Regions from separate parts of the Psychromonas saccharinae genome, predicted to be linked through region 2. Evidence: predicted binding sites of a transcription regulator. Region 2 holds the regulator's gene; each other region holds the start of a gene.

Region 1 (11,024 bases), 470 kb from region 2:
CAAGTTGTGGATAACGCAAATTTATCCATTAAAGGACGGGCTTGGAACGATAGTAAAGTTGATGCCCATCACGCGATTATTCCAACGGATAAACATAAGTCATTGAGTAATCTAGATAAAACTGCACAAAATATATACGATTTAATTGCTAAACAATATTTGTGTCAATTTTACCCAGATTATGAGTATGCAGAATGCATTGCAGAGATTGAAATAAATAAAGGCGTTTTTATTGCGAAAGCGAAGTCGAAATTACGAGATGGTTGGAAGGTCATTTTTGATCTAAATGAAAAAGATACTTTTTTACCTGTGTTGAAAGTAGGGCAAGCATTATTTTGTAATCAAGGCGAAGTCATCGAAAAAAATACACAACCTCCTGCTTATTTTACCGATGCGACCTTACTTGCGGCGATGAGTAATATTGCCCGCTATGTCAAAGATAGTGAGTTAAAATCCATTCTAAAAGAGACCGATGGGCTGGGGACTGAAGCAACACGTGCCGGTATTATTGAGTTATTATTTAAACGTAGTTTTCTGCAGCGTGAGGGGAAAGTGATCAAGGCAACTGAAACCGGCCGAAAATTGATTGCGAGTCTCCCTGAGATGCTAACGTTACCTGATATGACTGCACAATGGGAAATGCAATTAAATGGTATCTGTGAAAAAACACAAAGTTACCAACATTTCATGCAGCCATTACAAACACAATTGCAGGGTATTATTGATAAAGCGATTGCCGATGGCCCGCAAGCGTTAACAAATTTACCGAGCAGTGCTAATCCCTTTAAAAAAACTAGACGTAAACGCACAACCGCAAAGCGTGCCTATAAGAAAAAAGCCAGTTAGATCATTTTAGTAAACTTGCCGAGAGAATTTAATTCTCTTTAGTTAAGATTAACGACGTTTATTGTATTTACGTTTTCTGGCTTTCTTTTTCTCAACTTTATTTTCAGCTTGTATTGCCATTAATTCCGCAACTTCAACCTTTTCGACAACTGCCATTGCAGGGGTTTCAATGCTGATTGGGCCAAGTGCACCTGAGCGCAATTCATTTAGCAAAATAGTTGATACTTTATAGATATCGAAATGTCCTCCAGCCCGTAAGGCGCCGCGACGTTTAGCAATCAGTTCCATTAATTCATGGTCAGACTGTGGTGTTTCTTCAAACTCGTAGCGTTTTTGTAAGCGCGGTAGATAATGTTCGATTAAGTATTCTGCTGCATAATACGCAATATCTTCATACTCAATAGCAGTATCTTTAATTGCGCCTGTTACCGCTAAACGATAACCCGAATTCGCATTTTCAATTTTTGGCCATAAAAACCCAGGTGTGTCCGATAACATAATGCCGCTTGGTAAACGTATGCGTTGTTGATTTTTTGTGACGGCGGGTTCATTACCTGTTTTAGCAATAATTCTATCGGCAAGAATATTGATAATGGTCGATTTACCTACGTTTGGGATCCCCATGATCATTGCTCTGATTTGTTTATCTTGCCCAAGACGATTTGGCAACATTTGCTCACAAAGCTTTGTAATTTGATGTACCTGTTCAGGTTTGCTGGTGGTAATCGCAATTGCTTTAATATCTTGGTCTTGTTCTAAATATTCAATCCATTGCTGTGTGATTTCAGGATCCGCAAGATCAGATTTGTTTAATACTTTAATGCATGGCGTTTTTTCACGAATAGCGCCAATTAATGGATTTTCACTACTATAGGGGATACGGGCATCAACGACTTCGATAATAATATCAACCTGAGGCAAGACTTCTTTAATTTGTTTGTGTGCTTTATGCATGTGCCCTGGGAACCACTGGATATTTGCTTTACTCATTTGATTTTTATGCCTTTTTTATTCTAACTTTGTCTCATGGGGTACTATATTGGGTACTAAATGAGTTTGCTTAAATTATTTTATTGGCAATAGTGTAACTGATGGCTAATGAGATAGACATTTAATTACGGATACTTATACAGATTTTAAAACATAGTAAATCTAATTTTATTGTTTTACTCGGTGTTTTTAGAGTCGATTATGCATTAAAGCTAGCAATTTGTTATTGATAAATATAATGGACGTTATGCACTTTTAATGTGACTGATTGTTAATGGCATGTTATTTTTATAATTAAATTTTATGGATGTTCAACTATTAGTTAAATCTATTAATAACGCTTGAATCGGGAATAAAGTTAGCTAATCATTTCCACTTAACGGGTACGATGCTAGAAGTATATAACTCTCTAATAGAACGGAGGGGATACAAAGTTTTAACATATATCCTAACAAAAACCTTGGTATAAATAATGATGACAAATCAACAATCGAAGAAAACTTCCAGCAGTCAATCGACGCCTGTTATATCCACATTAGGTGAACTTGCTAAGTTGGCAAATTATTCCCTTATGGATACACTCAATTGTGATCCGGATGCGACAGTAAATGGTGCTGACCATGCACCACGACAAGTTTTTTCTGGTCATTATGTGCCTGTCAATCCAACCCCTATTAAAGATCCAGAATATGTTGTGCATAGTCACTCTTTTTTTTCTGAGCTAGGTTTCGACGACAAGATGGCTGAATCCGTTGAGTTTATGCGAGTGTTCTCTGGCGATATATCTCAAGTTCCAGTGCCAATGCGTAAAGTGGGGTGGGCGACTGGGTATGCACTGTCTATTTATGGTGTTGAATTTACGCATCAATGCCTCTTTCAAACAGATAATGGGTATGGAGATGGCCGTGCAATTTCGATACTTGAGGCGGTTATCAATGGTCAACGTTGGGAGATGCAGTTAAAAGGAGGAGGACGCACACCCTATTGTCGAGGTGCCGATGGTCGTGCCGTATTACGTTCGAGTGTTCGCGAGTTTTTGGCTCAAGAGCACATGCATGCGCTTGGTATTGCTTCATCTCGGTCGTTAAGTTTGTACGTTTCAAAAAGCGAAACGGTAAAGCGTGGGTGGTATGCGGAAGGCTCGCGGTCGGAAAATCCTGATATGTATATCTCTGAAGCTGCTGCCATTTCGACACGTGTAGCGCCATCATTTATTCGTGTCGGCCAACTTGAACTGTTCGCTCGCCGTATGCGTGAAGATGACAACTTAAACGCGATAGAAGAACTTGAAAAAATAGTGCTGCACTTGATTGAACGAGAGTACGCTGATGTTATCGATAGCCAACTTAGCATGCCTGAAAAAATTCTGTTATTGGCGAGCGAGTTTCGTGGTCGTCTCGCATCATTGATAGCGAATTGGATCCGCGTTGGTTTCTGTCAGGGAAACTTTAATAGTGATAACTGTGCTGCTGGTGGTTTTACACTCGATTATGGTCCCTTCGGCTTTTGCGATCTGTTTAATCCACAATATCAACCTTGGACTGGAGGCGGCAATCACTTTTCATTTATGAATCAACCTAAGGCAGCACAAAGCAATTTCGATATGTTTTGTTCAGCGTTACGACCTTTACTGGCAGGAGAGCAGGAGCATTTACATGCTCTCGATGAGATTCAAAGTGAATTTCCGAGTATTATAAACACAGAAATGGACGCGATGTGGGCTGCTAAACTGGGTCTTAGCACGTTGAAGGTTGCTTCTCATAGAGCTCTACTTAATGAGTTACAAACACTGATGATACAAACTCATGTCGACTATACTATTTTCTTCCGAGAGCTATCGTCGATACCTAGCGATATTCGCCCACTCAAAAAAAGCTTTTATAACCCAGTCAATACGGCTTTAAATAATAATGTTGCACATGACCCAGACACCAATCAAATAGATACACGTTGGATGGAGTGGTTTGTAAAATGGAAAGCGCTTCTTAATACCGATTGTGATGCAAATGGTATGACGCCCAGAACGATGGAAGCTGTTTCTAAGCAAATGAAGTGTGTTAATCCAAAATACATTTTACGGGAATGGTTAGTCGTGCCAGCTTATCAGCAAGCCGCAGTTGGGAATTATGCGTTAATCCGAGAGTTGCAGGATGTGATGACACAACCCTATGCAGAGCAGTCACAGGATATAGAAGATAAATATTATCGGTTGAAGCCACTGGAGTTCTTTAATATTGGTGGCGTATCTCACCTTAGTTGTTCATCATGATTTAAAGCGGGTATGTGTTTATAACACAAGTCATAACAGTGGTAATGTGATTCGCAATATAAGAGTGAGATATATTGCAGCGCAATACCGTTAAAAAATATGCTGGTTTTTTATTTTAAATAAGGGACTAATGTAACAATCATTTATATTCAAATTATTACCTTAAATATCTATCGATAAGCTTGAAGATAATATTTAAGTTGCTATATTAGCCCTATGAAAATTTCTATATCAGTACGTTACATTATTAATTTTTTTAGGAATTTTGTCCTTAAATTCCCCTCTTAAACGGGCATTTTTTTTGCCCGCCTGTATTTACAGATAACTTTTTAATTATCAGTATTTGTTGTATTCAAACAGACCCATTGATTAAGTTATTATTTTTTATCGCATTATTTCATACTATTTTTAAAAGGATTATTTCATTATGTGGATTGTCTATGCCTTACTGGCGACATTGTTTTTTGGTGTAAGAGGGATATTGTATCAATGGACATCACAAAAAAGATTAGATCGTAATTTATTACTATTTGGCGTCTTTTTTGTCGGTTTTCTGATTAGTCTATCCAGTGTCCTACTGTTCAATCAGCAATGGTATGGATGGGCAGATATTAGTGTTGGACTCGCATTAGGTTTTGGCTCTTTTGCGGCAAATGCATTTTTACATAAAGGTTTCTCTGTTGGTAAAGCTTCTCTGATTAGTATTTTATCCGGGCTGACTCCTTTATTTGTGCTTATTTTTGCTTTTTTATTATGGCAAGAAACCTTGACCACACTTCAACTTATCGGATTTTTTATTATTTTTTCTGGTCTTTATATTATCCGTTATTCTAATGATATATCGATAAGTAATTTACAAGGAGCACAATGGGGACTGTTGGCGGCATTATTCTTTTCGTTTAATGATTTATTAGGGAAACAGTCGACGCTTCTGGCCGCAGATACCTTTGCAACTTTAACCTCAATGTTTGGGTTTGGTAGTTTTCTTTTTGCTATGAGTTGGATAAGCAAGCGTAAAAATATTATTCATGATAACAATGATCATCGACCTAGTTGGTCAGTTATCAAGACCTTTTGTTGTGGGCTATTGATTGGATTAACCAATGTTGCCGGCATGGCTGCAATAATATCTGCCTTTGCAATTGGTAATACAGGCCTAGTCTCTGCTATTTCTGGAATGAATATTTTAATTATTCTGTTGTACTCTCGGATTATTTTAAAAGATTCTTTTACCCGCCAAGAACTTATTGGGTTAGCGACTGCTTTTATAGGCGTTATTGTATTAAGGCTGAGCTTTTAATTTTTTCATTGATAGTCGTAAATAAAAACAAGGCTTACCTTCGTGTGAAATGGCTAGGGTATATATCCTATCTTAGGCTAATGTTTTACTTAAAATATCGGGGTCATGTATTTGCTTAATTTTACTATGAAGTGATGAGTAGAAAAATTGATTATAATTCCGAAGTGAATTGTTTAATAAATGACGTAAAGATGAGTGTGGAAGGGGATAGTGGTTTACATCTAACGCTAGATGCAAACCATGTTGTAATGTTGACTGATCGCGCTATTTTAAGTATTCAGTTTTAGCGACCGATAAGTCTTCGTTAAGGTGATAAACCAAAGGCACACCCGTTGGAATATTTAACTCAAGAATATCTTTTTCAGAAATCCCTTCAAGATACATCGCGAGTGCACGTAGGGTATTACCGTGTGCTGCAATAATAATACTTTCACCTGACATTATTTTAGGTTTTATTTCGCTTTCGAAATAGGGAATAACCCGTGCAATGGTGTCTTTTAAACTTTCAGACAAAGGTAAGTCACTCGGATCGACTTTTTGGTACATTTTTAATTTAGTTGCATTTCTTTCATCATCTGCCGTTAATGCCGGTGGACGAATATCAAAGGAACGACGCCAAATTTTTACTTGATCATCACCGAATTTTTCAGCGACTTCTGCTTTATTCTTGCCTTGAAGATCACCGTAATGACGCTCATTTAATTTCCACGTTTTAATGACGGGTAACCAGCTTTGATCCATTTCTTCTAATGCTAAGTCTAAGGTACGAATCGCTCTTTTTAAGTAAGAGGTGTAACACATATCAAATTCGAAGCCGGCTTCAGCAAGTAATTGACCTGCCTTTTTTGCTTCCGATTTACCTTGTTCAGTGAGACCAACATCGGTCCAACCTGTAAATAAATTCTGTTCGTTCCAAACACTTTGGCCATGACGTAATAACACTAATTTAAAGCCCATTGATACCTCCCAGTATACAGTGAGAATGTACCGTATTTATTTACAAGTACATTATATTGTCAATTGATTGGGTCGTTATATAGCCCAAATTTGTTGAGGATTATTTACTAAAATAGCTAGATAATCAGTGAATAAAATTGATAGCGACATGTTTTAATCGCTCATCAAGCGGGTATTATTTACTTGATGAGCATGACGACGTTATATCAAACCAGACACATTAAAGTCTATTTGGGTTTATTTGCTTGTAGCACGTAACATCCAAGCAGTTTTCTCATGTACTAACATACGGTCAGAGACAACCGAGGCAGTCGATTCATCATCGGCTTCTTGCGCTAATTTCAACACATCACGACAAGTTCGGATCACTTGCTCATGTGCTTTAATTAGGATCTCAACCATTTGTTTACCTTCCGTTATTCCTGCGACTTCTTCAATCGAGCTGAGACTATTAAACTCTTTATATGTACCTGGTGCCGCGACATCTAATGCACGAATTCTTTCTGCAATATCATCAACCGCGACTGCAAGTTCAGTGTAATGTTCTTCAAACATTAAATGTAATTCACGAAATTGTGGGCCTGTGACATTCCAGTGAAAATTATGTGTTTGTAAATATAATGTATAAGAGTCAGCAAGTAATTTTTTTAAACCTTCAGCAATTTGAATTCTATTTGTTTCATTAATTCCGATATCCATAATCATATCCTCTATTTGTTAAGTTAGGCTTGAGACTTTCTAATGAACTTATCAATTAGTAGGTTGTGTCTTTAAGCCGAGATAACCTCTTTGTGAGGTTCAAATTTATGTCATAATCTTGAATAAAAAGAGTGGTAATTAACTGCGTATCTACACTCTTTATTCATTCTCATATTCTATGTAAGTTATTATACATCTAGTAATGCGAATTGATATCATGATTTCAATCGTTTATTCCTATCATGTTAATTGTGCCTTCATATCAGTCTGTTATTGTTATTAAAGGTCTTTTTTATCTGCTTGAATTATCACTATTCTCTAATATAGACAGGTCGAGTCTCGTTACGTTCAGATGCACTAACAGAATTTTATTGTGCACATTGCACCTAGCGTTATCATGGGTATAATTATGGCCATATTTTAACGTAGCAAAGTAAATTTAAATGGCTTATTCTTCAAAATACATCGATACAGTTTGGGTAAATGGTGCATACCAAGCCGATTATCGAGAAAATGCTGAAAGACGACAGTCACCTAACATGAAATATAATAAATTCTATGACCGTCGTATTGCTGGACATCGTCGTCAATCATCAAGAATCGATGTACAAGTATAACGTTTCGTTATTTTTCTTTAGTTGGACATCTTTTCTCAGGAATCTGATAGTTTAGTTAATAATACAGAAGGGCTTTATGGCTTATATACCAAGTAATTATAAGAGTTTAGAAAATGATTATCGCGATAAAGCGTTAAAATTATTTCCTTGGGTGTGTGGTAAATGCGCAAGAGAATTTGTGTATTCAAATCTTCGTGAGTTAACGGTGCATCATATTGATCATGACCACAGTAATAATCCCGCCGATGGCAGTAATTGGGAATTATTATGTATTTATTGTCATGATCATGAGCATGATAAATACACGCAAGCAGACTTATATGGCAGTACCGTTCAGGCGGGTGATGATGAGATTGAAGGGGCTACCTATAATCCCTTTGCTGATTTGATGAGTAAAATGAAAAAATAATGTATTAACGGCATGACTTTTGGCCTAAGTTTTTATGTTAAAAGTCATACCAATCGTAATAATTTCATTTGTTTAAATTTCTTCTCGTTCAATTGAAATAACAACACGTCGGTTTTGCATTCGACCAAGAATATCTCGGTTATCTGCGACATGATGTTTTTCACCATAGGCCGCGACTTGAATTTTATCATCGGTTAACCCTATTTCTTCCAGGTATTTTTTTACCGAGACCGCACGTTCCTCTGATAAGGTTTGGTTATGGCTACGTCCACCATAACTATCCGAATAACCAGCAATTAATACCACGCTTACATTTTCATCGTATTTAATATAATCGCCAATCATTTTTAATCGTTTCTTAGAAAAGTTACTGAGTTGAATACCATTTTTATTATATTTAAGAATACTATAGGAAATATCGTCAAAGTTGTATGGGAGCAATTGCGAGATACAATCGTTAAATTCATCGTAACTTTTTGCAAAATTAATTGAAGATAGACCCACGCTGGTGGTCTGATCATTGTTATACCAGTCTTTGAAATAAAAAGTTGGGTATTGTCCCGCTTCTAATTCATTTAACATTCTCCATGCGCCTTGATGAGCGACATAGCCATCAAATTGTTGGTAAAATTTTACCTTTTCAATTTCTTCGGGCACTTTACCTGGTAACCATGATGGCGGCACCGATTTTAATGTGGCAACACTGGTTTTAGGCATGGACTGTTTACTTTGTAATACGAAGTCTAAATTAATTTGTTTGCTCGCTTTAACTTCAAAGTGTGCTTGTCCATAACGTGGTATCTTATGAGCAAGGGTGCATTGAATCGGGCTTGCATTCGACACGAACCAGAGAGAATTATCCATATTTGCATGGTAGCTTTTACTCATCGCAAAAGTATTGCTGTTGCAAAGTAAGCATGTAATCAAAATTATTTTTTTCATAATTCATCTCGTTAAATTAGTCAGACAACCTTTATATCGGCATGACAAATTATTTCTTTAGTTAAATTTGTGCTGTTTATCCTGCTTTCTGGCATAATCCCTTATTTTAAAATTTGAGTCGCTTATGGAAAATTTATTGGCCGCACGTTTTCGTGGTTACTATCCGGTTATTATTGATATTGAAACATCAGGTTTAAACTCTCAAACCGATGCTATTTTAGAAATTGCGGCTATTTTGCCAACAATGGATGAACAGGGATATTTGTTGAGTGCAGAGACTGTACACTTTCATGTCGCTCCCTTTGAAGGGGCAAATTTAGATCCCAAAGCCTTAGAGTTCACCGGTATTGACCCATTTAATCCATTACGTGGTGCGGTCGATGAAAGAGAAGCGTTAACTGAGATTTTTAAACTAGTGCGTAAACATCAGAAAAATAATCAATGTAACCGATCAATTATAGTGGCACATAACGCTGCCTTTGATCAGGGATTTATTAATCAAGCCGTATTACGTTGTAACCTAAAGCGCGTTCCATTTCATCCTTTTGCAAGTTTCGATACGGCAAGTATGGCGGGCTTAACTCTCGGGCAAACGGTATTAGCAAAAGCGTGTCGACAAGCAAATATTACCTATAATAATGACGAAGCCCATTCTGCACTTTATGATACCCAAGTCACTGCCGAATTGTTTTTCTATATGATTAATAAGTGGAAAGCATTAGGAGGATGGCCTCTCGGAGAGTAATTCCATTTATTATTTTAATTGTGGGGCTTTGGTCTTAAATTTGCCTTTTCGTAGTTGTGAATAATAAGTATCTGCAATTTTTTGCAACTCATCTTCATTGTTAATCAGTTTCTTGGATCCTCGATGGCCTTTTTGCAAAATAAGGTCGTAGTTAATCGGCAAGGGATCGTCGTGATTAATTTTATTGGCCATTAACGCCCAGATATAAGCTTGTTCGAAATCTTTATTACGATAATAAATAGTCATCATAAATGTAAACGTCGTTAATGGAATTTCATCTAAAGACTTAGTGAGTTGCAGTGCTTTATAGAATGTATCTAATGCATATTGTGGGTATTCACCGGAGTAGGCACTGGCTAATTTTAACAACATCTTAATGTCTTTATTATTCTTTTTCATGGCAGCTTTCAAGAAAACATTTTTGGCATGTTTGTCTTGAAAGTGTGTCCATAAATAATAGGCAATATGCGGATCCGTGGAATTTTGTATGCCTTCAAGTTTTTCACTTAATAATTTTTGAATGGTTAAATAATTCTCAACACTTTTTTGTTTTTGGGTTTGTTTTTGAGAATATTCCATTAACAAAGTTAATTCTAGGCAAACATCGTAGTCGTCTAATTCATCCAATAGTTTAAGCGTATTCTCTTCACTCGGGGCGACTTTGTCATAATATCTTGCGCGAATAAGGCTACTGCGTTTATAACGGCAATCTATGCCCTTGTGGATATCCGCACACAGTTCTGGGTTGGATTCACAAATATTAGCGACAGTATCTTGGCTACCGCTTGAATCACAAGCAGTAAGGCTGAGCAATAAGCCGGAAAGAAAGGTATATTTAACTAGATTATTATTTATCGGGTAAATCATGTTTTATAGAATGCTCAATTATCATTTTTTGAATAAAGGTAGTTCGACTTTAATATAAAATCTAGCCGATAGGAGCATAATAATAAGGATTAAATATGCAACGCTTCATATTAAAGAGGCGTTGCATTCTCGTTATAACTAACAGTAAATGTCAGTTATTTAAGTTTATACACGTAAAATTTTACAGGTATTGGTCGAGCCTTCATTATTATCATCGCCGTGTGTTAACAGGATTAAATCACCTGTTTCTAAATAACCGGCTGTTTTTAACGTTTCCAATGCATTGCCGATAAATTCAGAGCTATCAAGGGTAATGGAACGGAATTTTACCGGTGTCACACCACGGTACAATGCACAGTAACTTAAGGTTTGTGAATTGCTTG
Region 2 (11,024 bases):
AATTGAAAATGACCAAACAAGAAGTCAAAGATGAATTTAGGAATTCCGAGGGGAAACCCGAAGTTAAGCAACGAATAAGACAACTGCAATACGAGGCTTCTCAACGTAAAATGATGGGCGATGTCCCAGATGCTGACGTTATCGTAACGAACCCAACTCACTACTCCGTTGCCCTAAAATATGAGCAGAATGGTAATCGAGCCCCCTATGTTGTTGCAAAAGGTGTCGATTTTATGGCGCTCAAAATTCGAGAGGTTGCACGTGAATATGAAGTGCCAGTGATGCAGTCACCGCCATTATGCCGTGCTATTTATCATACTACCGAAATAGATGGAGAAATTCCTGAAGAATTATTTGCTTCGGTCGCACAGGTTCTCGCCTATATTTATCAATTGGAACAGTTTCGTAAGGGGCGTTCAAGTCGCCCTAAAACTCTGCCTGATGATTTAAATATTCCTGAAGGATTTCAGTACAATGATTAATAAATAGTCATAATAAATAAATGTTTAGGAAAATAATTACAAAATAGTGTCGATGGCACTACTATCCTTATAGTTAATATAGGCACCCCTAAATTTTTATGGCATCATTAATTATTAGCATACTTATCAAATTGACATAGGTTATTCATATCAAAACACTATTTAACTCAATCTGGCAAAACAAATCAAAACTGGGTTCAGGGTTAGGTACTCCTGTTCTTGTTTTAGCTGCATTAGGCATGGTTATTTTACCTATGCCGACGGTGCTGTTAGATATGCTGTTTACCTTTAATATTGCGTTGGCTTTAGTGGTGTTATTAGTTTCTGTTTACACTAAAAAACCCTTAGATTTTGCTGCTTTTCCTAGTGTTCTTTTAATCGCTACGTTATTACGTTTAGCGCTTAATGTTGCGTCAACGCGAATTGTTTTACTTGAAGGTCATCAAGGTGGTTCAGCTGCTGGTAATGTAATTGAAGCTTTTGGCTCGGTTGTTATTGGTGGTAATTTAGCCGTTGGGTTAATTGTTTTCCTTATTCTAATGATCATAAACTTTGTTGTTGTAACTAAAGGTGCGGGTCGTATCTCAGAAGTTAGTGCTCGCTTTACTTTGGATGCAATGCCAGGTAAACAAATGGCGATTGATGCCGATTTAAATGCTGGTTTGATTGATCAAGAGCAAGCCCGTACACGTCGAGAAGAAGTCACTATGGAAGCTGACTTCTATGGTTCTATGGATGGTGCCAGTAAATTTGTAAAGGGTGATGCAATTGCCGGCATAATGATTCTGTTCATTAACATTATTGGCGGCTTTATCATCGGTATGATGCAATACGATCTTTCCTTAGCTGAAGCGGCCAAAATTTATACTCTATTAACGATTGGTGATGGTTTGGTCGCGCAAATACCTTCATTACTATTATCGATCGCAGCAGCAATTACCGTAACGCGAGAAAATACAGAAGCGGATATGGGCGGACGAATGCTGGGTCAAATGTTTGACAACCCTAAAGCATTGATGATCACATCTGTATTACTTTTGATTATGGGCATTGTACCTGGCATGCCTCATATCGCTTTTTTGACACTCGGGGGGATTTCTGCCGGTGGTGCATATTGGCAATTAAGTCGTCAACAGGCTAAATCATCTACTGAATTACAAGCGCAAGAAGCCGAGGCAACGGCTGAGCCATCAGAGGCAAAAGAATTAGGCTGGGATGATGTTCGTAGTGTCGATACTATTGGCCTTGAGGTTGGGTACCGATTAATTCCTTTAGTAGATAAAAGCCAAGGCGGTGAATTATTAGATCGTATTAAAGGTGTGCGTAAGAAACTTTCTCAAGAAATGGGCTTTTTAGTGCCAGCGGTACATATTCGGGATAATTTAGATCTACCACCAAATCATTACAGTATCTCATTAATGGGAGTGGGGTGTGGTCATGCTGATATATATCACGATAAAGAAATGGCGATTAATCCAGGGCAAGTTTTTGGCCCCATTGAAGGGGTGACGGGTATCGACCCCGCATTTGGCTTAGAAGCAGTGTGGATTGATGAGGTGCAGCGTGAGCAAGCACAAGCATTAGGCTATACCGTTGTCGATACGGCGACGGTTGTGGCAACCCATTTAAGTCAAATATTGAGTAATAATGCAGCGCAACTTTTGGGGCACGAAGAAGCACAAAGTTTGCTTGATTTATTAGCCAAGAGACACCCTAAATTAGTTGAGGGGGTAGTACCAGAGATACTTTCATTAAGCTGTGTTGTTAAAGTTTTACAAGGTTTATTAAATGAAAATGTTGCAGTTAGAGATATTCGTACTATTGTTCAAACATTAGTTGATTACGGACCTCGCAGTCAGGACCCCGAAGTATTAACCGCAGCGTGTCGAATTGCATTAAAACGTATGATTGTTCAAGAAATTGTAGGAAATGATCCTGAATTACCTGTTATTACTCTTTCTAGTGAGTTGGAACAGATATTGCATAAATCTATGCAGGCTGGAGGAAATGATGGTGCAGGTATTGAACCTGGATTAGCGGAAAGAATTCAGGCGTCGTTGGTGGAAGCGTCACAACAACAAGAGTTACAAGGACAAGCTTCTGTATTACTCACATCAGGTGTGTTGCGTAGTACCTTAGCAAAATTTGTAAAACATACAATTCCAAGCTTACACGTACTTTCATATCAGGAAATACCTGATGATAAGCAAATTAAAATAATTAGCTCAATAGGGCAGTAATTGGTTGTAATAAATGAAAATTAAACGTTTTTTTGCAAAAGATATGCGTACTGCGATGACCGAGGTTAAGGATGTACTTGGCCCTGACGCTGTGATCATGTCTAATAAAAAAGTGGTAGGCGGCATTGAAATAGTTGCAGCTGTTGATTACCAAGGTGAAAAAGCAGAGTCTCAGAAAAAACAACAAAGTGATGATTTATTTGCTGGGCTAGCCGATGATAACGTCCAGCTTTCTACCGATACTAAACAAAAAACAAAAGCTCCAATTAAAGCACAAAAAAGTAACCGTCCTGGTTTTAAAGAAAGCGGTGAAGATTTTGCTAAATCACTCAATTCATTTTTTGGTAAAGTAAATGCTCAACAAGCAAAACAGAATAATAAACCGAGTGAGTTTAACAAAAACAATAACGAAGACCGTTTCTCTCCTTTAACCAATCAGCAAAATAAGTTAGATGGTGGTTTTAACCAACCAAAGACATTAAGCGAACAACAACATTGGTCACATGAAAATGGGCGACAACAACCGTTAACTAATAATCGCCGCAGCAGTAGCTCGACCAAAAATACGAGCAATAAAGAAATAGCTCAAATTAGTGCAGAAGTTGCCTCGTTACGTAAATTATTAGAGCATCAAGTGTCTGGATTGATGTGGCAAGAAATGGAGCGGAAAGAGCCGGTTAGAGCAATGGTAATCAAATGGTTAAGTTCTGCTGGTTTTTCCGATGATATGGCCGATCAATTAGCCGGTTATATTCCTGAGGATGCATCATCTGCTGAAGTGCAAGAATACATTCAAACCTTATTACAAGATAAAGTTTTTATTGGTAATAATGATATTCTATTACAGGGTGGCGCTATTGCATTACTTGGTCCAACTGGGGTTGGTAAAACGACAACAATTGCAAAACTTGCTGCACAATTTGCAATGAAATATGGTGCAGATCAGGTTGCTTTAATTACTACCGATACTTATCGAATTGGTGCACATGAACAATTAGCCACCTACGGAAAAATTATGGGCTGTAGTGTGCGTGTTGCGAAAGATGCAGATGAGCTATCGGAAATATTGTATCAATTTAGAGAAAAACGTTTAGTACTTATTGATACCGCAGGTATGGGACAGCGTGATGTTCGATTATCAGAACAATTAGATACACTAATGCGCAATAGTCGAGTTAATATTCAAAGTTATTTGGTTATTTCATCGACTTCGCAACGTCGAGTGATTGAAGAGGCGTTAGAGCACTTTAAAAGAATTGCACTTTCAGGTTGCATCTTAACAAAGGTAGATGAAAGTATTGGATTGGGTGAAGTACTTAGTGTCACTATGCAACATGCTTTGCCTATTACTTATGTTACCACCGGACAACGTGTTCCGGAGGATATCGAAATAGCAAATACAGATAATATAATTGGTAGCACGTTGAATATAATGAGTAAATTATTTGAACAACAGCACCAATGGTTTAGTAGCTTTGATAATGAATGAGCTTTAGTTACATTAAATTAATAATTTTAGATAATGAGTAATATGATGATTTCAGATCAAGCAAGTGGCTTAAGAAGATATAAAAACAACCGCGTGAAAGTTGTAGCGATCACTGGTGGTAAAGGTGGGGTTGGGAAAACTAATGTCACCCTCAATATGGCTGTTTCGCTTGCTCAATTAGGTAAGAGAGTGCTAGTGCTTGATGCCGATTTAGGGCTAGCTAATGTCGATGTATTATTAGGGCTTCGAGTTACTAAAAATTTATCACATGTGTTAACCGGTGAATGTACTTTGGATGAAGTCATTGTTGAAGGACCTGAAGGCATTATGATTGTTCCTGCAACTTCGGGGACTCAGTCGATGGTTGAATTAACGGACGTTGAACATGCAGGGTTAATTCAGGCGTTTAGCTCCTTACAGACTCCCATTGATATGTTGCTTATTGATACTGCTGCTGGTATCTCAAATATGGTCGTGAGTTTTGCACAGGCCGCGCAAGACGTCTTAATGGTTGTTTGTGATGAACCAACGTCGATTACCGATGCTTACGCATTAATAAAAATTCTCAGTAAGCAAAATGGCGTTTATCGCTTTAAAATCGTGGCGAATATGGTGCGAAGTTTACGAGAAGGGCAGGATTTATTTACTAAGCTGACACGAGTTACAGATCGCTTTTTAGATGCATCTTTAGAGTTAGTTGCGTGTATTCCATTTGATGCCAATGTTCGCCAGGCAGTTAAAAAACAACGGCTTGTTGTTGATGCGTTTCCAAAAACACCGGCTTCATTGGCATTTAAAGCATTAGCGAATAGAGCCTGCGATTGGCCAATACCTCATCAACCGGGTGGCCATTTAGAATTTTTTATTGAAAAATTATTGTTAAACGATACTGATGAGATAAGAGAGTTGCTATAAGTGATAAAAGCGCAAGGTTATTATAATAATACCGCTGATCTGATTGAGCGTCATACTCAGTTAGTGAATAAAATAGCGTATCATTTACTTGCTCGATTACCAGCTAGTGTGTTGGTTGATGATTTAATTCAATCTGGAATGATTGGGTTATTAGAAGCAGCAAGGAATTTTGATAGTAGCAAAGGGGCGAGTTTTGAAACCTTTGCGGGTATTCGTATTCGTGGTGCAATGTTAGATGAAATGCGTCGCGGTGATTGGGTACCTCGTTCTGTTCATAAAAATAGTCGTAGTATTGCTATGGCTATTTCTGAAGTTGAAAAAATGACAGGGCGTGATGCTAAAGAAGCCGAAATAGCGGATCAATTAGGTGTTGGCTTGCTTGAATATCAGCAAATGCTAAGAGATGTAAACTGTGCCAAACTTGTTGCTTATGAAGATCTTAATGGCTCAGAGGATGCAATGAATACTGATTCTGCACCACAGGATTGTATTTTTCATGAAGTGAGTGAGGCGCAGTTTTCAGATAAACTTGTCAGTATGATCAAGCAGCTTCCTGAACGAGAAGCACTTGTTTTATCGTTGTATTATGATGAAGAATTAAACTTAAAAGAGATTGGTTTAGTGCTTGAAGTGAGTGAATCACGTGTGAGTCAAATTCATAGCCAGGCATTACATCGATTAAAAGCAAAGGCTCAGGCTGCTTAATACTCGGCTGTAATTTTTGCTAGTCAGTAAAGATTTGAGATGAATTTTTTGGATAAAAAAGAGATGAGTCATAGTTACGTTAATAAGCTTGTCTTTTTTGTTGTTTGTTTATTTATTTATAACTAAATTTATTGAAAGTAAATAAATTAAAATTTTATTAGGGGATTGTTTTGGATAGAAATATGAAAATTTTGATTGTTGATGATTTTTCAACAATGAGAAGAATTATTAAAAACTTATTACGTGATCTTGGTTTCACTAATACTTTTGAAGCGGATGATGGCAATACTGCATTACCGATGCTTAAAGAAGGTGACTTTGAATTCGTTGTAACTGATTGGAATATGCCAATCATGCAAGGAATAGATCTACTAAAAGAGATCCGTAAAGACCCTGAATTAAAGCATTTACCTGTATTAATGGTAACTGCAGAAGCAAAACGTGATCAAATCATTGAAGCTGCTCAAGCTGGTGTTAATGGATACATTGTTAAGCCTTTTACAGCGGGAACATTAAAAGAGAAATTAGATAAAGTTTTCGAACGTCTAGCTTAACAAGGAGAGATAAATGGCAAATGAATTAGTGCCACTACTATCTCTTTCAGAAGCTAAAGCGTTGGTCACTCATTTAGAAAACAATGAAGTCAATGCTGCAAATGAAATTATAGAAAGTGCTAGCAACATAAAAAATAATGAAGATAACGGTATGTTTTCTCAAGTTGGTGAGTTAACGCGTGAGCTACATGATGCATTGGTAAGTTTTCAAAGTGATACTCGCTTAATTGATATGACCGGGCATGATTTACCGGATGCAAAGGATCGTCTCAATTATGTGATCGAAATGACCGATAATGCTGCTAATAAAACTATGGATGCGGTCGATACATGTTTACCTGTTGCAGATAAATTAATTGCAGATCTTGAATCCGTTATGCCTAATTGGCAAAAATTAATGGGAAGAGATTTACCATTAAATGAATTTAAAGAGCTTTGTCATCAACTCGATAACATGCTGCTAGAGTCAAACAAAAGTGCCTTAACATTAAGGACATCGCTGACTGATATTTTAATGGCACAGGACTTTCAGGATTTAACCGGACAGATGATTCGTCGAGTGATTTCATTGGTTCAAGAAATTGAATCGAAATTGGTGGGAATTTTGACGGTATGTCATGACGGAAATCTAGAAGAAAAAATAAGCGATGATAAAAATAATGTGAAGCAATCAATTGAAGCCGAAGGACCCATTATGCATGCTGAAGAGCGTGATGATGTTGTTAATGGTCAAGATGATGTAGATGATTTGCTTTCAAGTTTAGGGTTTTAGGGGAATGGAAAATGACATTTGAAGTAGATGATGAGATCCTGCAGGACTTTTTAGTTGAAGCTGGAGAAATTTTAGAATTACTATCTGAACAACTAGTTGATTTAGAAAATAACCCTAACGATACAGAGTTACTCAATGCCATTTTCCGTGGTTTCCATACCGTTAAAGGCGGTGCTGGGTTTTTATCACTCACTGAATTGGTTGAAACGTGTCACGGTGCTGAGAATGTGTTTGACTGTTTACGCCAGAATAATCGCAGTGTTAATGCTGGTTTAATGGACACTATTTTAGGGGCTTTAGATGTTATTAATACACAATTTGAAGCGGTTCAATCTGGTGATGAAGTAGAGGCTGCACCACCTGAAGTACTTGAGCAACTACACCGATTAAGTAAGCCTGAGTCAGAAGATGAAGTGCAGCCTGAGCCTATTGTTGAAGAGGTTGTTGTAGAAGAAGAGCCGGCTTCAAGTGGAGACAGCTCAATAGATGAAATGACACAAAATGAATTTGACGCATTATTAGATGAGTTACATTCAGAATCAGGTTCGACAGTCGCAGCTTCCGCTGCAAGTGTTGAAAATGCAGAAATTAGTGAAGATGAATTTGAATCACTACTCGACGAACTTCATGGTGCGAGTGGTCCTTCTAAAATAACGCCCAATGAGAGTGTCGCTAGCAGTGATGAAATGAATGATGATGAATTTGAGTCATTACTTGATGAGTTACATGGTAAGGGGGCGCATACTGGTCAGCCTACTCCGGTGACCGCTGAAAGTAAACCAGCAGCAAGTGGCGATGAAATTACCGATGATGAATTTGAGTCATTACTTGATGAATTACATGGTGTCGGAAAAAGTGTACAGACAATTGTCGATGAGCCCCCTAAAGCTTCTAAACCGGTAATAAAAGAAGTTCAATCAGAGCCAGTGGTTAAAAAACCAGAACCTATTCCTGCGGTTAAAAAAGAAAAACCAGTAACGCCTGCCGCAGCACCACAAACAGCAAAAAAAGCGCCCGTTGCGAAAGCTGAACCTACAGTGCGTGTCGATACTGCTATTCTCGATGAATTGATGAATATGGTTGGTGAGCTAGTGCTAGTGCGTAATCGTTTAGTGAGTTTGGAAACCAATTCTGAAGATGAAGAAATATCGCGTGCGGTTGCAAATCTTGATATTGTGACCGGTGATCTGCAAGGGTCGGTAATGAAGACTCGTATGCAACCGATTAAAAAAGTATTTGGTAAGTTTCCTCGTGTTGTTAGGGACTTAGCGCGGACACTAGGTAAAGATATTCGATTAGATTTAGTTGGTGAAGAAACAGATCTTGATAAAAATTTAGTGGAAGCACTTGCCGATCCATTAGTGCATTTAGTGAGAAATTCGGTTGACCATGGTATAGAAATGCCAAATATTCGTATGCAAAATGGCAAGGAGAAGCAAGGTTGTATATTACTTTCTGCGTCTCAAGAAGGTGATCATATCTTGCTTGTTATCGAAGATGATGGTGCCGGGATGGATGCGCAAAAATTAAAAGGCATTGCGATGAGCAAAGGTATCTTAGATCAAGATGGTGCGGATCGGATGTCAGACAAAGAAGCCTATTCATTAATTTTTGCTCCTGGTTTTTCAACTAAGGTTGAAATTTCTGATATTTCCGGCCGTGGTGTTGGTATGGATGTTGTAAAAACCGGTATCAGTAAGCTAAACGGTACTATTTCAATTGACTCGGAATTAGGCAAAGGGACGCGTTTGGAAATAACGGTTCCATTGACCTTGGCTATACTACCCACTTTAATGATTGTCGTTGAAGAACAAACCTTTGCATTGCCGTTGACTAATGTTAATGAAATTTTCCATTTAGATCTCTCCAAAACCAATTATGTTGATGGGCAGTTAACGATTGTTATCCGTGAACATGCTATTCCATTATTTTATCTTCGTGATTGGTTGGCGAAAGATGCGGCACCTGTTGAAAAGAGAAAAGGGGTGGGGCATATCGTTATTGTACAATTAGGTGTCAAACAGGTCGCTTTTGTCGTTGATGCTTTATTAGGACAAGAAGAAGTGGTTATCAAACCTTTAGACAAGTTATTAACGGGTACGCCTGGTATGGCGGGAGCAACGATTACCAGTGATGGTGGTATTGCATTAATCCTTGATTTGCCAAGTTTACTAAAGCATTACGTGTAAAATAGGATTCAGAATGACCGTTAAAGTATTAGTTGTTGATGATTCGAGTTTTTTTCGCCGCAGGGTCAGCGATATTATTAACCAATCCCCCTCATTAGAAGTAATTGGAACAGCTAATAATGGGGTAGAAGCAATTGAAATGGTTAATAAATTAAGGCCCGATGTTGTGACTATGGATGTTGAAATGCCAGTGATGGATGGTATTACAGCGGTGAAAAAAATAATGGAAACGAATCCATTACCTATTTTAATGTTTTCGTCATTAACTCACCAAGGTGCTAGTGCAACATTAGATGCATTAGAAGCTGGTGCTGCTGATTTTTTACCGAAAAAATTTGAAGATATTGCACGTAACAAAGATGATGCTATCGCGCTCTTGCAACAACGCATTAAAGCGATTGCGAGTCGACGACCTGCTAGAGTGGTAAGAACATCTCCGGTGAGAGATGTTTCTACACCATCACGTTCTCTTAATACACCGCCATTATCCGCGTTACAAAAATTGAAAAGTAGTAATGCGGCTAGAATAAATTCATCGTCAACTAATTCAAGTCGAACAGAGAATACTGAGCCAGCTCAAGCTATCCCACAGAAGCGGTTTGTTGCATCGGGTAAAACATACGATATTCTTGCCATCGGTACATCGACTGGTGGCCCCGTTGCTTTACAAACAGTCTTAACAGCTTTACCTGCTAATTTTAAGATGCCCATTTTGCTTATTCAACATATGCCAGGTACTTTTACCAAAGCATTTGCTGAGCGTCTTAATGGAATATGCAAAATTAACGTAAAAGAGGCGAGTGATGGCGATATGCTACAGCCTGGTTGTGCATATCTTGCGCCTGGTGGAAAACAAATGTTAATTGATGGGCGTTCAGGGAGAAGTAAGATACGTATTCATGAAGGAAACGAGAAATTAAATTATAAGCCAAGTGTTGATATCACTTTCGCTTCTTTATCTAAACAATATGGTAATAAAGTGCTGGCTATTGTTTTAACGGGGATGGGGGCAGATGGCAGAGATGGTGCCCGTATGCTTAAAGAAAAAGGATCCGTTATCTGGGCGCAAGATGAAGCAAGTTGTGTCGTTTATGGGATGCCACAAGCAGTTGCAAAAGCGGGGATAGCAACGGAGTCTCTTCCCTTGGATCAAGTTGCAAAACGTATCAAAGTTGAATTGAGATATGAATAAACTGAGTCTTTTTGGTTTTGTCGTTATTATCTGTTGCTTGCTATTTGCACAGGTTTATCATGGCGCCGCAGTCTCTGGATTATTTGATTTACCCGCATTTTTAATCGTGTTTGGTGGCACATTAGGTGCAGTTATGATCCAATCATCTAACAAGCAATTTCGTCATGCATTAGCTCTTTTAAATGATATTTTTATTACTCCAGTTGTTTCTTTGGATGCTCAGTCTAAAAAAATCCAAGCATGGTCTTTGAAATCTCGACAACAGGGGTTACTGAGTTTAGAAAAAGAAGTTGAAGATGAAGTTGAAGATCCCTTTACGCAAAAAGGTTTAGCAATGCTTGTCGATGGCAGCGATCATCTTGTTCTTCAAGATGTATTACAACAAGATATTGATTTAGAAAGTGAGCACTATGAACGCAGTGCTCAGCTCTATGAGTCCATGGGAGGATACAGCCCAACAATAGGCATAATAGGGGCTGTTTTAGG
Region 3 (11,024 bases), 150 kb from region 2:
TTAAAGCCATGGTTATCTCAGTTTGATATTGTTAATGACGAACCAATTGATGACCTTTGTTTTGAATGATTAGGTAATCAAATAACATCAAGCCATATCGGCTATGTAATTCCCCATCTATTTTTCTTGAAATGTAACGCTGCTTTAGCAAATGAAATCCTGGAAGGTTTCTTTAGGTTCAGCTTGCACAGGGATGTGCTATCTGAACCGATGTGTTAAAAAGTAGTGATGCATTTTAAGATCAAAAAATGGTTTGGGGTGGCGTTTTTTGCTTACTTTTTTTCGTCATTTAGAAAAAGTAAAGTCGCCGTCAGGGCGAAACCATCTAAAAGAAAGTTAAACCACCTGTAACAAACGAAAGCTTACAATAAGCTAAACATCTTGTGCCAGAGAATTTATAAAAAGTACCAGCAAAGGGCCTTGTAGAAGTTCGTAAACGAAAGGGATCCTGATTGTAATAAATAAAGCGATCAGTAATGCGTTTTTAGAACGTCAAGGATTGGTGTAATTAAGGGAAACTTGGATTTACATTCACTATTCATGAAGGAAGATGAACCGCCCTGTGCGGTAGGAGGCTAGAGACCTCCGGTTACCCGATTAGAGCTTAAAGCCATTCATGCTTAAAACCTTTTATTGTAATTAAAATGTGGCTGATTATGAAGCCTAGAACTGCTGTAGACAATATAGTGAATAAAACCCATTTAATCGGATTACTTTTATTTTTGGAAGCTAAAACCCCTAAAGGAATACAATACACAAATACCAATGGCCCTATATAAACGCCAACTGAAATCATGCAAAAAATAGAAACTAAAATAGCACATAATATTGCGTACCATATTCTATTTACTCGTTTGTATTTGATGAATTCTTCTTCACCTAATAATACTTTTTGGCTTACTTCTATACCGTGAACAGTGCGCATAATATTACCTTGAGATCTAACAGCTACATTAACCTTCAAAATGTCACTTTTCCGGTGGGTAGGTGGCAGTAATTAATGATTTAAATATGTTATTACAATACACTTTTTCTGTTTATTATGAATGTGTTATAAATATAAGTTAAATCTACATCATGCGGAAAGCAGATTAAAGGAAATAATGACGGTTGAAACACTGAAAAGTACCGTATTGGTTTTGAATAAATAGCTAAACCAACGCGTCTATGTAATTCCCCATCCATTTTTCTTACAATGTAACACTGCTTTAGCGAATGAAATCCTGGAAGATTTCATTAGGTTCAGCTTGCACAGGGATGTGCTATCTGAACCGGTGCGTTAAAAAGTGGTGATACATTTTTAGATCAAAAAATGGCTTGGGGCTGCTTTTCTTTTGGTTACTTTTCTTTGGCAGTTCAAAGAAAAGTAACCCGCTGTCAGAGCGGAGCTCCCACAAAGCAATTTAACTCATCAGCAACAAGCGAAAGCCTAAAAACCTATAGTAAGTTGTATTTTATCCTTGCTTATTAACCTATTATATATGAACTCTACGGTTACTCTAGTTCACCGAACATCCAAGCTTCTTTTGTAGTTTTGCGTTCACAATACGTACCAACTTCTAAGCACGCAGCTTGATTGATTGTAGAATCGTTAGCAGTAAGATGTCCAACACCAATATAGTGAGGCTCACCATTTTCTGCACAGTTTTCTTGCCCACATAAGAATTGCCAATCACCATCAAGATCTCTAATCGCTTCCAATACAGGAAATTGATTACTAAATATATGCGAGCATACATAAACGCCAAAATCACTACGAAATATCATATAATTCCTAATTACACATAACAGTTATATTATCTTTTAAAATGCCATTTTTCCGGTGGAAAGGTGACATACAGTTAATGATATACAATATACTCTTTCGGTATATTATGAATATGTTATAAATAAGAGTTAACTTTCAATCAAGCATAAAGTTATAAAAGGTATTGTTGTCTAGACTTTATTGTAGTCATTAGTTTTTGGTTGGAGGCAATGAAAAACATGCAATATTTTGGGGAAGTCTGGTGAGAAAATAGCCATTATCCTTTTAATATTCAAGAATTACATATAGGTAGTTATGAAATTTTTAATTTATATCGTAGTGTCTTTAATTCTTCTACTAACTAGTGCGTATTTTGTAAAAATTTCACACTGTTTATGATTTTACATTTATGTTACATGTTGCCTCTGGCTGGAATTGGGCATTTAAAAATGATTCCTCGGAAAGTTTCTATTAACATTTCATATTTTATGCTTACTTATATACCAATTATGGCTGTTATATCATTGATGGTCGGTTTCAACGTGCTGTAATAGAAAAAGTAACGTCGCCGTCAGGGTGAAACCATTCCAAAGAAAGTAACAACAATAGCAACAAGCGAAAGCCTATAACAGGCTAATCAATCAGGCATCTGCCACACAACCAACCCAGAATCATAAAACCCTACCAATTTTCCTATTCCCTTGTTAGGATCGTCCTTTTAATCTCGTTAGGTAACTCCTTTGACCATTGCTGCTTCTACCCTCAAAAAACACCTTAAAAAAGCCCTCTATAAAGACCAATTTCGTTTTCAACGACGCATTGATGGTGCCTTAAAGCAAAAGACGGCTGAAAAAGTAGAAGAATCTTTAGTGAAAGTCGCCTGCGATATTCAATCTTCAATCGACCAACGTGAGTTTCGCTTAGCTAATTTACCAAAGGTGAGCTACCCAGAAAGCCTGCCCGTGAGTCAAAAGAAAGACGTGATTTTAGAAGCGATTCGCGATAATCAAGTGGTGATTATTGCCGGGGAAACGGGATCGGGGAAAACCACTCAAATCCCTAAAATTTGTTTAGAACTCGGGCGTGGTGTCAGCGGTATTATTGGTCATACCCAACCAAGACGTTTGGCTGCGCGTACCGTGGCAAATCGAATTGCCGAAGAATTAGACTCTACACTCGGTGAAACCGTTGGTTATCGTGTTCGCTTTACCGACAAGGTGAGCGACCAGTCTTATATCAAATTGATGACCGATGGTATTTTATTAGCTGAGATTCAAAATGATCGTTTTTTAAGCGAATATGACACAATTATTATTGATGAAGCCCATGAACGTAGTTTGAATATTGATTTTCTACTTGGTTATTTAAAACGTTTATTGCCACGTCGTCCTGATTTAAAAGTGATTATTACCTCGGCAACCATCGACCCTGAACGTTTTGCTAAGCACTTCGGAAGCCATGGTAAAGATGCCCCAATTATTGAAGTATCGGGCCGTACTTTCCCCGTTGAAACCTTGTATCGACCATTGGAAGAATTTGCTGGTGGCGATCAAATAGAAGGTATCTTCCATGCAGTAGATGAACTGCAGCGTATGGGGCGCGGCGATATTTTGATTTTTATGAGCGGCGAACGTGAAATTCGTGATACTGCTGAAGCGCTGATTAAACGGAAGCTACGTGATACCGAGGTGCTTCCGTTGTTTGCGCGTTTGAGCGTGGCAGAGCAGAATCGTATATTTCAATCGCACCGTGGTCAGCGTATTGTTTTGGCAACCAATGTGGCTGAAACTTCACTGACTATTCCAGGGATCAAATATGTTATTGATACCGGTACGGTGCGTATTAGTCGTTATAGCTATCGCACTAAAGTACAACGTTTGCCGATCGAACCTATTTCTAAGGCCAGTGCAAACCAGCGTAAAGGACGTTGTGGACGTGTCAGTGAAGGCGTATGTATTCGTTTATACGGTGAAGATGATTTTATTTCTCGTCCTGAGTTTACTGATCCTGAAATTCTACGTACTAATCTTTCTTCGGTTATTTTACAAATGTTATCCCTTGGTTTAGGTGAATTAAATCAATTTCCCTTTGTACAACCGCCGGAAGATAGAAATATTAAAGATGGTTTATCGTTATTAGAAGAACTTGGAGCCGTTAACCTTGAGGTTAAAGATCCGCGTAAAAAATTGACTGGATTGGGTCGGCAGTTGGCTAAATTACCGGTTGATCCGCGTTTAGGACGCATGATTTTAGCCGCGCAACAATTTGGTTGTGTGCATGAGGTTATGGTGATTAGTGCGGCGTTAAGTATTCAGGACCCGCGTGAGCGTCCATTGGATAAACAACAGGCTTCCGATGAAAAGCATCGTCGTTTCTTTGATAAAGATTCCGATTATATGGCGTTTGTGAATCTTTGGAATTATATCAAAGAGCAGCGTAATGAATTGTCGAGTAATCAGTTTAGAAAAATGTGCCAGAAAGAATTTTTGGCTTACATGCGCATTCGTGAATGGCAGGATATTTATGCGCAAATTAAACAGGTTACCGACGAGTTAAATATTAAGGTGAACGAGCAGGTCTCTGATTTTGACGCTATTCATCAAGCGTTATTAGCGGGTTTACTCTCGCATATTGGTTTTAAAGATAAAGACGCAGAATACCTCGGTGCACGTAATAGTAAATTCTACATGTTTCCTGGTTCAGGCTTATTTAAAAAACAGCCTAAATGGACCATGGTGGCAGAGTTAGTTGAAACTTCAAAACTATTTGGCCGGATTGCCGCGCGGATTAAACCTGAATGGGTTGAACAGCAAGCGCAACATCTGATTAAACGTAATTACAGTGAACCGCATTGGCAGAAAAAAACAGGCGTTGTTGGCGCTTTTGAAAATCAGATCTTGTACGGTTTACCGATTGTGGTTAAACGTAAAGTGACTTACACCAAAATTGATCCAACATTATGCCGAGAGTTATTTATTCGTCATGCTTTGGTGGAAGGGGAGTTTATTACCCGTCATCGGTTCTTTAAAGATAACCAAGCTTTACTTGAAGATATTGAAGAGCTTGAGCATAAATCACGTCGTCGCGATATCTTGGTTGATGATGAAGAATTATTTCAATTTTATGATCAACATATTCCACAGGACGTTGCGAGTGCAAGACAATTTGATAGCTGGTGGAACCGCGAGAAAAAACAACAACCTGAGTTATTGAATTTCAAGCGTGAAGAAGTGATGGCACACGACGCGGATAAAGTGACCGTAAAGGCTTATCCTGATTTTTGGCAGCAGGGGCCCTTTAAGTTGTCATTGAGTTATGCCTTTGAACCGGGGACCACTCAAGATGGTGTAACCGTTAAGGTGCCGCTGGCGTTATTGAATCAATTAACCAATGATGGATTTGATTGGCAAATCCCCGCATTACGTGAAGAGTTATTGATTGCTTTGATTAAAACCCTGCCAAAAGCCGTGCGTCGTAATTTTGTCCCTGCTCCTAATTATGCACAGGCTGCACTTGCTGCGATGGCACCTCTGCAAACCTCGTTATTAGAAGCTTTCGAAAAGCAGTTATTGCGTATGACTGGTGTGCGTTTACCTGAAAATGCATGGGATGTGAACGCTTTACCGACACATTTAAAAATGAAGTTTAATGTCGTTGATGAAAAAGGTAAAAGTATTGCTCAGGGCGATGACCTAGTTGTGCTTCAACAGACATTACAAGGTCAGGTAAAACAGACATTATCTAAAGTATCCAAAAAAGGTATTGAGAAAACGGATTTGCAGGCGTGGAGTTTCGGTAAATTACCGACCTCTTTTACAAAGGATCATGGTGGCTATGAAGTCAAAGCGTTCCCTGCATTAGTTGATAAAAATAAAAGTGTCGCCATTGAGTTATTCGATAGTGAAGAAAAAGCAGCGCAGGTGAATCAAGTAGGCTTGCGTCGTTTAGTGCTATTAAATGTGCCATCGCCAATAAAATATCTTCAACAAAGTTTACCGAATAAAGCTAAATTAGGTTTGTATTTCAATCCGTTTGGTAAAATACAAGATTTAATTGATGACTGTATTGCCTGTGCAGTTGATGCTATTTTAGCTGGTCAAGCTTCACCGCAAGTTGCCGATGAATTTGAAAGACAAAAAGAAAAAGTGCGTGCCGAATTAGCCGATCGTACACTGGTTATCACGCAATTGGTTGAGGAAATTTTAACCCTCGCCCATGCGATAAATAAGAAGCTTAAGGGGAAGATTGATTTAACGATGCTGGTTGCTCAAGGTGATATTAAATCACAATTACAGCGTTTGATATTCCCTGGATTTGCCTGTCAGGTGGGAGAACAGCGGTTACCTGATTTGAAACGTTATTTAATGGCTTTACAAAAACGTCTTGAAAAGTTGCCGATCAATCCTAATCAGGATCGTTTGCATACCATCGCGTTAAATGAACTTGAAGAACGGTATAGCGCGCTCTGTCAAACCATGATGGCCGATGAGAAAGATAATGCAGAATTGGCTGAGATTTATTGGATGATTGAAGAGCTACGCGTGTCGTTGTTTGCTCAGCAATTAGGGACGGCTTATCCGGTATCTGAAAAACGCGTTAAGCTAAAGCTTGCTGAATTAAAAGGATAACTGCTAATTTCAATCCGAGTGATGCAATATATACCCGTTACCATTCAAGATGCAGAAATCAGCAAGACGAGAGGTGAGCAGATTTTAGGCATAAAGGTGAAGATCTAACGGGTTAAATCGAGACTTTATAACAACGAAGATGTTTGCCTCTCGTCTTGCCCTGCGGGTCACTAGCTCGTTTCTTATAAACCATGGCAATACTGCGTTATAACATTCGATAAGGACTAGCCATTAAAGATGTAAAGTCTTGTTTTTACATCTACCGATAGAGGATTAACGCAGTTAATCGCTCGAAAGGTCATCATGTTACGCCTTGCCTTGGTATCCTAGCTAGTGACTGATAAACGCATCTTGATTGGTAACGGGTATATTATATTTGCGTTGCGGTTATTTTGCCTGAGCGAACTCTTTTTTCAAATTTTCGTATCGAATAAGATGTTGCTCGGGTAAATTGGTATTATTGAGTTGGTCAAAACTACGATTACATTTTTCGATTATTTCTGTCTTTTTGTTTTTAATATTCATTTTTAACATCTCAACATAGGCCTGAAGACGGTTTAACAAAACGCCTGAGTTGAGTGGTTCTAAATGTAATGCGCGATTAAAATGGGTAAGTGATTCTTCATATTGATGACGAGCAAAAGCTTCAATCCCTGCGCTATTATAGGATTTGAAGTTATTTATCCTATCTGCTAAATGTTGACCCGTTTGTTTTTCAATGGTTGCCAGGGTGATAGGGTCGCTTATGTCTCGTTGTTTTAGCTCATGTAAATAGGGCGTCGCATATTCAAATTCACCAATATCTAATAGGGAAAATGTACTTTCACAAAGAAACGTATTATCAAATTCATTAATAGGCCCTTCTTTTTTCCCCAGCGTATTTAATATTTTTCTTTTTGCTTTTCCCTTTTGCTCCAGTGTAAAGAGTACATTGGCCTGACAGAGTTCATCGAAGCCATTAAAGTCAAAATCTAAAATTTTCCCTTCTTCAAAACGACTTTGATAGAGCGTTGAGTTTACTTTCTTTAAAATAACTTTTCGCTCAGTCAGATCGGTTTCTTCCTTTGCATAATCAATAATACTGCGCACGTAATTAGCAAGATGACAGGGATCGGGATAAAAAGAACGGCGACTTAAGTTTAATATCGCTGCGTAACTTGAAATCATGATTTGATGCTCATTCATCTCCGTTGCAAGTAATGCTAATTCTTGATGGCGTTGAATACTATGATGGCTTATACGGGCTGCTTTGCTGAGTATATAAAGCGCGTCATCGTAGTTACCACTTTTCCGGTAGGAGCGAGCTAGCCATTGGTAAGCATCCATTTGTAATGGTGAACGGTGAATCACTTTTTTTAACAGTGTAATTGCATCGGGGTATTTTGCTTGTAGGTAAAAAAGTTTACCGAGATTGATCCCCGATCGCATTAATAGGCGTTTTTCTATCTGTTTTTGTAATAGGTTTTCCGCTGCATGGTATTGGTTATTGTCGATTAAAATATCGACCAACACATTTTCACAGATACCTCTGTATTTAGGATGATTTTTTATTTTATCTTTACACAGAGCAATCGCTTTAGGGGTATCTTTTTTTTCTAGAGCATCAAAGATATCGGCTATCATCTCTTTTTTATGAGCGGCGTTGCTGAGTCGATTAAATAATTGTTTTTGAGAAAAGGGTTTGATTAGGTAATCATCGGGGGATTTTTCAATGGCGGTCAATACCATTTCTTTATTGTTATCCCCCGTCAGGATAAAGAAAATAGCGTTTTTAGGAGCCAGTTTATTTTCTTTTAAATAATTAATTAATTGCGAACCATTTCGACCTGAACCGAGGTTGTAGTCAATTAGGTAAATATCAAATTTCTTATGCTGTACAAGGCGAATAGCAGTATCTGCATTATCAATACAGGTGATTTTCTCTGCGCCCTGATTGCTGAGCATAGTTTTGAGCATGACATGAAATGCTCTTTGGTCATCAACGATCAAAATACTTTTATTTTTATAGCTGAATGCTGCCATTTAGAAACTCGATTTATAATTGAATCTAAAGTGTAAATGAAGTTAAAGGTGATGAAAATACCAAAGTCAGAATTATATTGCGTTTGGATAAGGGGAGTATAGGTTAAATAAGAGAAGAATACGAAATGGTGGAGGGAGGTGGATTCGAACCACCGAAGCTTACGCGGCAGATTTACAATCTGCTCCCTTTGGCCACTCGGGAACCCCTCCATAATTTCGAGGCGCAATAATATCAGATTTATTGCACTTGTGAAGTAGAAAAAAGAAAAAAACGTTAAATAAAATCAGTTTGTTGCCGATAACTCTATATATATGGGATTAATCAGATAAATTGTATGAAAATAGAGCAAGAAAACTTAAATTTAGTCATTAATGAGTGGCAGTTAGGGCAACAGTTAAATACTGCTGTGCATAATGGCACCCGCGAAAAATTTAATTTATTGCTTAGTATGTTGTCCGATGATGCCCGTGATTTCTCCCAATTTACGCTACCTGCTGCTAATCAAATAACACCTGAACAGACTAAATCAAGTTTACGCGATGAATTCTCATTATCTGTAGCACAACCTTTGGTTAACAAGGGGATTTCTGTTGAGCAGGCAACCACCATGAACCAACATTTAGCTGCGAATAAATTAAGTTCTATTCGTCTTCAATATTTATTAAATAATGAAGCTATCTTATCGCGTAATGATAATGAGGTAATTGATAGTGATATTAAAGATAACTTATCTTTTCTGTCGCAGCACCGTTTAGTGGAAAGCTTACAACAAGAACCGACATCTCACGTTGCAGTTAATGAATCCGCCCCTGGTATTGATATTGATTTAATGCATGAATACCAAGCATTAGATCTAGACAATAAACCCATCACTGTGACTTACATGTAATTTGTACCAATCGTAATAATTAGCTGATCTATTTTGTTAGTTAAAATAGTTTATTTCTTTGTTGAAAGTTTCGTTAAGGGAACAACCATTTACCTGATATTCCGCACCGGTTTTAAGAATAAATTTGCCTGTATCTATCCCCCAGGCAATCAACAATAACTTGTTGCCGTTCTTGCCAATTTACTACCATAGGCGACTGGCTTTCCAGGTAGATTATCGTAACTCCTTGGAAGCATTGAAATACCCAGCGAGCGGTTGGATTCTGGGAAGGCTTTTTCTTTTGATCCGGGAAGTAAAGGTCTTTTTCCTTTAGCTTTTTGCGGATCAGATGCTCTAAGGAAGCGTATACCATCAAACAGGAAGTCATTACCATTAACAGCGCTTCTATTCGCTCTGGCTTTTTGATGAAAATTGAGCTTGTTAAGAAATCCGGACTTTTTAAAAAACGGAACCCTTTTTCAACTGATTGCTGCTCTTTATAAGTTTTAAGCACCTTATCCATTGTCAGGCTTTCATCAAGATCATTTGTTGCAATAATAAAGAAACCTAATTGTTTAAGTGCATTATCCCTTCTATCAAGAGGAGTAAATAAATTCCCTGTTATTTTGTATTCAACTCGCTCGGGAGCTTGCCCTTTTTTAGGTTGTCCTTTCTTGCCATAGATAGGGATCTCAACGGTTTCATCAATAACATCACAGTAAACTTGTTTCTTTCTCCACAACTCAACGGCTTGCTCTGCATCATGTTGACAGGCAAACCTTTGTTGTGAGAGTTTTTTAAAGGTCTTACGCTCCGCATCTGCTTTCTTCAGCATGCGTTTTGTTAAACTATGTGTTTCACGCTTTCTCGCTTGTTCACTGCGGATCAATAGCCACCTCTGCTTTATATCGCTGTAAGTCGATTGGTGCCAAGCTCCTGAGTAACCATTCCCCATATTTTTAAAATCAAGTTCAGAAGCCTGATTAATAAGGACTTTAGCTTCCCTCAATTTATGTGGGACACGCGTGATAAATAACTGATTTAGTTCATCCAACTCAGTAATGGTATCTTGCACATATAAGGCTGCATCTGCCACTAAATAACGGCAGGACTGCGCGGCTTTTAGACTTTTTATATGGGATTTGACTATCTCCTTGAATCCTTCCATATCATTAATGTTGCCACTGGCTGGCTTCATATAAACTGGGATCCCGGATTGGTTCTCACAAATCAGGTTGAGTACGACCTGATTAAGTTCAGGACGATGATCACGTGAATAGCCTTTGGTAATTTGAATAGGGTTAAGATCATCTTCATCATCGGATAACTTTTCCATACCATCGTAGTGAAAGCTTGTTGAGTCGAGATGAACAGAGTTGCATGGTAGCCCTAAGTGTTTAATAACAGCTTCACCTATATCTTGGTATAGTGATGAAACACCATGTTCGTATAGTGCATCAAGGCAACGACCTAACGCATCATCATTGATGTATTCAGCTTTTACTTCAGGGGCAATCAGACGGTCTAATGGTTTATCAGAAAAATACTCGCGATACATATGCAGTGTTCTGCCGGTAAATCCCAACCCATTGATTATCATAGCAATGAATAAGTTACCGAAACTTATTTTCCGCTGTTCACTTGTGCCAAGTGCTTGATCGATGATATTGGCAAGCTTGATTTCCTTACAAAATCCAGCAACTAATCCATGGTGTTCAAGTGATTTCGTGTATGGGTAAGTCATGATTTATCTCTTTG

Evidence for each region. Region 2 encodes FliA, which starts transcription of late flagellar genes. Its sites were predicted from a motif close to CTAAAGNTNNNNNNNNNNNNGCCGATA; they were not measured.
Region 1: the regulator FliA is predicted to act here: its motif matches at 9,064-9,090, upstream of ACR30L_RS07705 (flagellar protein MotY).
Region 3: the regulator FliA is predicted to act here: its motif matches at 8,672-8,698, upstream of ACR30L_RS06365 (VC2046/SO_2500 family protein).

The regions. Positions count from the first base shown of each region.
Region 1 covers NZ_CP195153.1:1,734,481-1,745,504, forward strand. The annotation lists gene ACR30L_RS07665 (DNA topoisomerase III) at 1-846, shown strand, start outside; gene ylqF (ribosome biogenesis GTPase YlqF) at 895-1,836, opposite strand; gene ACR30L_RS07675 (protein adenylyltransferase SelO) at 2,312-4,105, shown strand; gene ACR30L_RS07680 (EamA family transporter) at 4,533-5,405, shown strand; gene gpmA (2,3-diphosphoglycerate-dependent phosphoglycerate mutase) at 5,670-6,362, opposite strand; gene ACR30L_RS07690 (Dps family protein) at 6,600-7,067, opposite strand; gene ACR30L_RS07695 (hypothetical protein) at 7,505-7,678, shown strand; gene ACR30L_RS07700 (YajD family HNH nuclease) at 7,755-8,087, shown strand; gene ACR30L_RS07705 (flagellar protein MotY) at 8,160-9,029, opposite strand; gene rnt (ribonuclease T) at 9,154-9,774, shown strand; gene ACR30L_RS07715 (DUF2989 domain-containing protein) at 9,784-10,641, opposite strand; gene pyk (pyruvate kinase) at 10,807-11,024, opposite strand, start outside.
Region 2 covers NZ_CP195153.1:1,261,466-1,272,489, forward strand. The annotation lists gene flhB (flagellar biosynthesis protein FlhB) at 1-482, shown strand, start outside; gene flhA (flagellar biosynthesis protein FlhA) at 626-2,722, shown strand; gene flhF (flagellar biosynthesis protein FlhF) at 2,736-4,211, shown strand; gene ACR30L_RS05615 (MinD/ParA family protein) at 4,257-5,126, shown strand; gene ACR30L_RS05620 (RNA polymerase sigma factor FliA) at 5,127-5,831, shown strand; gene cheY (chemotaxis response regulator CheY) at 6,002-6,385, shown strand; gene ACR30L_RS05630 (protein phosphatase CheZ) at 6,399-7,157, shown strand; gene ACR30L_RS05635 (chemotaxis protein CheA) at 7,169-9,346, shown strand; gene ACR30L_RS05640 (protein-glutamate methylesterase/protein-glutamine glutaminase) at 9,360-10,538, shown strand; gene ACR30L_RS05645 (flagellar motor protein) at 10,531-11,024, shown strand, end outside.
Region 3 covers NZ_CP195153.1:1,413,056-1,424,079, forward strand. The annotation lists gene ACR30L_RS06340 (hypothetical protein) at 605-925, opposite strand; gene ACR30L_RS06345 (hypothetical protein) at 1,495-1,767, opposite strand; gene hrpA (ATP-dependent RNA helicase HrpA) at 2,488-6,375, shown strand; gene ACR30L_RS06355 (response regulator) at 6,763-8,397, opposite strand; tRNA gene ACR30L_RS06360 (tRNA-Tyr) at 8,524-8,607, opposite strand; gene ACR30L_RS06365 (VC2046/SO_2500 family protein) at 8,733-9,287, shown strand; gene ACR30L_RS06370 (IS1634 family transposase) at 9,400-11,010, opposite strand.